Gloeothece verrucosa PCC 7822: one gene and its partner. The protein of the gene in region 1 binds, or shares a complex with, the protein of each later gene. Links are inferred from orthologs where the notes say so. Each region holds a gene or a part of one and is shown on either strand. Other genes may lie near its edges.

Region 1 (3,493 bases):
CCTGATTTTATCGAAGATTTAGAAGTGATTGCTTATAGTAATTGTGTGGTAGAAATGGTTCCTTTTGCCACTATTTTATCCCCACAAGGGAAATTAACTTTCAAGACTTCTCATGCGGCTTTAGAACAATTACGGAATATAGTCCTTAGTTAATGATTCAAGCTAAAGGAGAAGGGATTATAAATCTTATAAATCTGAAAAAAAAAGGCTTTATGACTCGATTAGAATCGTCAATTGTTGAACCAATCCGTCTTGATTTTAGTCCCATCCATCTCAGCGACGAACAATTCTATCAACTATGTCTTGCTAATCCAGAGCAACCTTTAGAATTAACAGCAACAGGAGTATTAATTATTATGTCTCCAGTGGGTGGAGAAAGTGGAAAGCGCGAAATGCACTTAGGGAGTCAAGTTTATAATTGGAACACTCAAACCCAGTTAGGGGAAGTTTTTAGTTCTTCTACGGTTTTTCGACTCCCTCTCGGTGGACAGAGATCGCCTGATGTTGCATGGATAAAACTAGAGCGCTGGAATGTTCTTACCCCAGAACAACAGCAGAAATTCCCACCAATTGCACCGGATTTTCTCATTGAGTTACGTTCCCATACTGACAAGTTATCCGATCTCCAAGAAAAAATGTTAGAGTATCAAGCTAATGGAGTTCGCTTAGGTTTACTGATTAATCCTCAAGAGCGGCAAGTAGAAATTTATAGAGTAAATAGAGAGGTAGAAATTTTACAATCGCCCACAGAAGTCAGTGGTGAAGAAGTATTACCAGGATTTATTTTAGACTTGAGCAAAATTTGGATATAAAAAAAATTTAAGGTGAGCATTGCCCACCTTAGAAAATGAACTCCCCCACTATAAGAAGGAAGAAAAATTCTGGCAAGATTGAGTTAAAAAGCGTCTTGTAACTCGTAAAAGTCTGGCGAAATATAATCTTTTCGCAACGGCCAACCGACCCAATCTTCCGGCATCAAAATGCGTTTGAGATTGGGATGTCCCTCATAGACAATGCCGTACATATCAAAACTTTCTCGTTCTTGCCAATCGGCTCCTTTCCAGATCCAATAAACAGAAGGAACTCTAGGATTATCGCGAGGCAAAAACACTTTTAGACGGAGTTCTTCGGGAGAATCTACATTATCCTCAACTTTGAGCAAGTGATAAAAACTGACCAATTCTTTACCCGGCCCAAGGTCATAAGCGCCTTGACACTGAAGGTAATTAAACCCGTAAGCGTAAAGGGCCGTAGCAATAGGCAGTAAAAACTCTGCATCGACCTTAATCAGTTCAATTCCCAAATGATCTTTTTCTAGGGACTGATGCTCAAAACCATTTTCCGTTAACCAACTCGAAGTTGGTCCTGCTTCGACAATGGCGGTTTCTTGAGAGGGTTCCTCGGTTACATTTTCGGGTTTATTTTCTTCAGCCACGATCTACTACTTCCTTTTCTTGCTTGGAGGTCAATAAAGCGGGAGGAACGGGCATTCCCATTGCTTCAGTTAGTTCTAAAGGTGGAGCCTGACGAGTTTGAGAGCGTAGGTATTGACCCGTCAAAATGGGGGAAACCTCTTTCATTTTGTGAGTAGTGCTGTAGTAGCGATGGGTTTGTTCAGGACGCACTTGAATCGAATCAGTAGCGACTTTTTTGCGTAATTTAATGATGGCATCAAAAATCGCTTCAGGGCGAGGAGGACAACCCGGAATATACACATCTACGGGAATGAGTTTATCTACCCCTCTAACGGCGGTGGTGGAGTCGCTACTAAACATCCCGCCAGTAATGGTACAAGCGCCCATAGCGATGACATATTTAGGGTCTGGCATTTGTTCATAAAGCCGTACTAAGGCCGGTCCCATCTTCATGGTAATCGTGCCAGCAGTAATAATTAAATCGGCTTGTCTGGGGCTAGAACGAGGGACTAAGCCAAAACGGTCAAAGTCAAAGCGAGAACCAATTAAAGCCGCAAATTCGATAAAACAACAAGCTGTTCCATACAACATCGGCCAAAGACTAGAAAGTCTAGCCCAGTTGTAGAGGTCATCAACCGTCGTTAGGATGACGTTTTCAGAAAGGTCTTGAGTGACTTTAGTACGATTGATCGGGTTGAGGATCTGTTCTTTTTGTTGCTGAATGAAGAGATCGCTTTGAGTGGTTGGATTTGGACTCATGGTTTTTTCAAAGTTAGAATACAACTAGGGAGTCAAATAAATCAAGACGGGGAGCAAGACACCCCAAGGGGAGAACGTCTAAGACCATTCTAGTGCGCCTTTTCTCCAGGCATAGACGAGCGCCACCACTAGAATCGCAATGAAAATTAGGGCTTCAATAAAAGCCAAGACTCCCAAACGATTAAACGCCACTGCCCAAGGGTAGAGAAATACTGTTTCCACGTCAAACACCACAAAAACTAGGGCAAACATATAGTAACGGATGTTGAATTGAATCCAAGCGCCACCAATTGGTTCCATCCCAGATTCGTAGGTAGTACGCCGCTCAGGGCCTCCACCACTGGGACGCAAGAGTTTTGAGGCGGTTAGAGCTAAGATGGGCACTAAGCTACAAGTTAGTAGGAAGCCGAGTAAATATTCGTAACCACTGAGGACAAACACGATTTAATTATTACTCCTGTGCTAGACTCACTCCAGTCATCAGAAAAGACTGATGTTTATATTTCTTCACTAATTATGTATTATAAGGGTTTTATTCTAACGCTATTGTTTTAAAGATTTTATGGTTCGGTTTACTTTCACTGGTGAGCAGTGCTGCTCCCGATGACAAGGAGCTAACCCGGATTGTCCTGTAGTTTTTTAAATTAATTCTATTAAGATTTATCTATGGCTCTGGCTGAGGCGCTATGGGGGAGTGGCTTTATTTAGCGGTTTGGACTAATAAACTCATGGCTGCCAACAGTCCTAAAATATTAGGAAGCCAAGCGGATACCGTCGGCGTAACAATTCCCCAAATTCCCATCGAACTCGTTATAAAAGAGAGTAAATAGTAAGAGAAAATTAACACAATGCAGACTCCAAAGCTGGTAGCTTTATTGGTATTTTGAGGTTTTAATCCTATAGCAGAACCGATCAAACCAAATACGATACAAACAAAAGGTAAAGCGTATTTTTCTTGAATTCTTACTTCAACTTTTCTCGCTCTCTGGTCATTTTTACTTAACTTGACGATTTTTAAATATTCTTTAGCTTCAGCGATGCTCATATCGGCTGGATTTTGTTTTCTTTTAGCGATATCAAGCGGCGCTCTGGGCAGATCAAGTTGTTGATGTTCAAATCTGACAATATTTCTATAGGAGCCATCAGGAGCAATTAAATAAATTGTTCCATTATAAAAATCCCAACTATTTTGATCCACATTCCAGATGGCTGACTGAGAAGTAACAATTTGGTTAACTCCCGGTTGAGAACGATCCAAAATGGTTAACCCCTGCATTTGTTGCCCATCAAATTTTTCAGCATAAAATAGACGGGTTAAT
Region 2 (3,199 bases), 2.7 Mb from region 1 along the record:
AATTGCTCCTACCATTGCCATTAACAATAGGATCGAGGCTAACTCAAAAGGCAATAAAAAATCACTAAAAAAGTGTTTACCAATCTCCACCAAAGTATTTTCAACCACTGCCGGAGAAGTAGAATTAATCGACCAGGGAGTAATTAAAATCATCGTTCCTAAAAGAGCAAATAAGCCAAGACAGACTAACCCCGTCGCTATTTGCCGAATCCAACGTCTAGGCACAGTTTTAAAATCTTCTTGCTTATTCACTAGCATAATAGCGAAGAGAATTAAAACATTCACCGCCCCAACATAGATGAGAATTTGTGCAGCCGCCACAAAATCGGCATTGAGTAAGATATAAATCCCAGCAATGCTTAGAAATACACCGGCTAACAAAAAAGCCGAGTAAACAATATTAGAGAGTAAAACCACTCCTAAAGCCGCCGTAATCAAGAACCCGGCTAAAATCAAAAATGAGACTATTTGAACACCTTCAGCGATATGCACTTTTTTCTCCTTAGTCAGTAGTCATGGGTCATTAGTCAGTAGTCATGGGTCATTAGTCATGGGTCATTAGTCATTCAGTGATCTGGGGTTATTTTTGACTTTTATACTGATAACTAATAACTTGGGACTAATGACTAGGAACTAATGCTAATAACTATTGTGCAGTTTCCGTTTCTTGGATAATTTCTTCAGGCCGTTTACCTGCGCGTTGACTGCCTTTTGGTAAGTCGTGAGGACTGAGGACTCCTTTAGGTAAGTATCCTAATTCTCGCAACGGTGTGACCATTGGATCTTGAGTGACCTTATAGGGTAAGCGTCCAAGGGCAACGTTATCATAGTTTAGTTCGTGCCGGTCATAAGAAGCGAGTTCATATTCTTCGGTCATCGATAAGCAATTTGTCGGACAATATTCGACACAATTGCCGCAGAAAATACAAACTCCAAAATCAATACTGTAGTGTTTGAGTTCTTTTTTCTTGATCGCTTTATTAAATTCCCAATCTACCACAGGCAGATTAATCGGGCAAACCCGCACACAAACTTCACAAGCGATACATTTATCAAATTCAAAGTGAATTCTACCCCGAAATCTTTCTGAGGGAATTAACTTTTCATAAGGATACTGTACAGTAACGGGACGGCGACGCATATGGTCAAAGGTAACAGCAAGTCCTTGACCAATATATTTAGCCGCTTGTACACTTTCCTTGGCGTAATCTCCAACTTGTTTGAGAATGTTAAACATAGTCCGTTGTTGGTTGTCAGTGGATTAACGATTAACTGTTCACTAATTAGCCGCCAAAAGCGATGGGAAAAGCCAGTTTTAGGGCGGCGGTAAGCAGCAAGTTCACTAAAGAAACCGGCAGAAGAAACTTCCAGCCTAAGTCTAACAATTGGTCAATGCGAACTCTCGGGACTGTCCAACGTAAGAGAACCGCAATAAAGATGAGAAAATAAGCCTTTAGCAGGGTCATTATAATCCCCAAAGAAGCAGTGATCACCTGCAAAATGGCATTATCTTCATTCACACCCAACCAACTCGCTAACTTATCTAAAGGAACGGGAGATTCCCACCCCCCAAGATATAAAACCGCAAAAACTAGCGCTGACAGCACTAGGTTAACGTAAGAACCCACATAGAATAAGCCGAACTTCATCCCTGAATATTCGGTTTGATAGCCGGCCACTAATTCTTCTTCAGCTTCGGGTAAATCAAAAGGTAAACGTTCACACTCCGCCAAGGCAGAAATCCAAAAGATTAAAAAGCCGGCCGGTTGCCGCCAAATATTCCAGCCTAAAATTCCATAACCGGATTGTTGCTGTACGATGTCGATGGTACTGAGGCTATTAGACATCATCGCAATGGCCAACACCGATAAGGCGAGGGGAATTTCATAACTAATAGACTGGGCAGCCGCCCTTAAACCTCCTAGAAGAGAATACTTATTATTGGAGGCATACCCCGACATCAACAACCCAATAGGGGCGATGCTAGATAAAGAAATCCAGAGAAATATCCCTACATTGAGATCAGTGATGACTAAATTCTGTCCAAAGGGAACGATCAGATAAGAGACAAATACCGGCAAAACGACTAAGACAGGTCCAAGAGTAAATAACCAAGGATCAGCCTTAGTCGGTATAATGTCCTCTTTAAAAACTAATTTCAATCCATCTGCTACAGGTTGTAAAACTCCTAAAGGCCCCGCATATTCTGGGCCGATACGTTGTTGGGCACCCGCAGAAATCTTTCGTTCTAACCAGACTACTACCAAGACTCCTACTGTCGCCCCAATAATCATTAAAACCATCGGCAAGGGCATCCAGAGAACTTTGGCGACATCGGGGGCAAGTCCCAAGTCTGTCAAACTCTCTATAAAAGTCCCTTGTAGGTCTATTCCTCCGTTCATAGTTGCCGATCTCAATTAAGTTATGAAGATTTTTCTACTACTTCATAGTTAGTATATCGTTGTCTGACTCCTACACCGGTCAGGAAATGAGAAAATTTGCTTATAATTTCGATAGTTAATAACACATCCAAAATATATACTCTAAAGCGGGTAGTTAATTAAACTCAATGCGAGTAAGAGCAATATTGATAAGCTTTAAGTTTGCTACAGTTCGTTCTTTAGCCGCGCCCTAACCCTTCTGGGAGTGCTAAAGGTCAAACTTTTAGAGGGGCAACTATAAACCTAGATAGGCCCAACCCGCCTATTGACCCATAGATAGGTAAAAATTGGCGAAAAAAAAAATTTTAGAGTAAAATAACCTGTTTAGCGGCTTTTTCAACCGACATAATCTTGTAAAATGTTCGGTGATGTTATATTTGGGGCGAAAGTCGGGGCGAGATAACCGCCTCCTGTTTTGATATACTTTACGGCAATCACCAATCAATAGTTTAAAATTATTGACAATCTAGATGATGAAAAATAAATTACTTAATCGTTTATCCATCCCCCCATCAAACAAGACAGAAATACAGGCTATTTTATTCATTATTTTCTGTTGGCTTGGGATGGTATTATTAGTTAATCCTTGGGGAAATTTTCCTCTAAATGATGACTGGGCTTATGCAAAAACTGTACAGTCTGTTCTAGAGAAAGGTGACTTTGAACTTTCAGGATGGACAGCCACGAATTTGTTTTCACAAGTTTGGTGGGGAGCTTTATTTTGTCTGCCATTTGGTTTTTCTTTCACGGCCCTGCGC

Evidence for each region. Proteins that work in one complex are often made in the same cells at the same time.
Region 2: the proteins of ndhK (region 1) and nuoH are in contact, whole or in part, in a crystal structure (PDB 6Y11), measured with the Thermus thermophilus proteins. The link is inferred for Gloeothece verrucosa PCC 7822 from one-to-one orthologs. Residues at the interface, in WP_096411117.1 of Thermus thermophilus: Arg16, Glu17, Gly18, Leu24, Leu27, Val28, Trp30, Gly31, Arg32, Asn34, Ser35, Trp37, Thr54, Asp55, Ala56, Asp59, Ala61, Arg62, Phe63, Gly64, Glu66, Val67, Phe68, Arg69, Ala70, Ser71, Arg73, Gln74, Ala75, Asp76; in WP_096411122.1 of Thermus thermophilus: Arg36, Val44, Arg45, Met46, Gly47, Pro48, Asn49, Arg50, Val51, Leu57, Gln58, Ala61, Asp62, Ile64, Lys65, Ile67, Phe68, Lys69, Glu70, Ile72, Val74, Glu223, Ala224, Glu225, His233, Thr234, Glu235, Tyr236, Ser237, Trp241.

Annotation. Positions count from the first base shown.
Region 1 is NC_014501.1:5,459,913-5,463,405, forward strand. What follows is about bases 302-3,109. They hold ndhK (photosynthetic/respiratory NAD(P)H-quinone oxidoreductase subunit K), read right to left. Parts: upstream 2,175-3,109; coding sequence 1,428-2,174; downstream 302-1,427. Other genes in these bases: CYAN7822_RS24470 (Uma2 family endonuclease), read left to right, coding at 302-812; CYAN7822_RS24475 (NAD(P)H-quinone oxidoreductase subunit J), read right to left, coding at 896-1,435; ndhC (photosynthetic/respiratory NAD(P)H-quinone oxidoreductase subunit C), read right to left, coding at 2,253-2,615; CYAN7822_RS24490 (LptF/LptG family permease), read right to left, coding at 2,875-3,109. Outside these bases: CYAN7822_RS24465 (aminotransferase class IV), read left to right, coding at 1-153; more of CYAN7822_RS24470, read left to right, coding at 213-301; more of CYAN7822_RS24490, read right to left, coding at 3,110-3,493. UniProt on the Escherichia coli protein: NDH-1 shuttles electrons from NADH, via FMN and iron-sulfur (Fe-S) centers, to quinones in the respiratory chain. The immediate electron acceptor for the enzyme in this species is ubiquinone.
Region 2 is NC_014501.1:2,801,577-2,804,775, reverse strand. The notes cover bases 344-3,199. They hold nuoH (NADH-quinone oxidoreductase subunit NuoH), read right to left. Parts: upstream 2,403-3,199; coding sequence 1,284-2,402; downstream 344-1,283. Other genes in these bases: CYAN7822_RS12290 (ArnT family glycosyltransferase), read left to right, coding at 2,912-3,199; ndhI (NAD(P)H-quinone oxidoreductase subunit I), read right to left, coding at 647-1,237; CYAN7822_RS12305 (NADH-quinone oxidoreductase subunit J), read right to left, coding at 344-492. In the rest of the region: more of CYAN7822_RS12305, read right to left, coding at 1-343. UniProt on the Escherichia coli protein: NDH-1 shuttles electrons from NADH, via FMN and iron-sulfur (Fe-S) centers, to quinones in the respiratory chain. The immediate electron acceptor for the enzyme in this species is believed to be ubiquinone.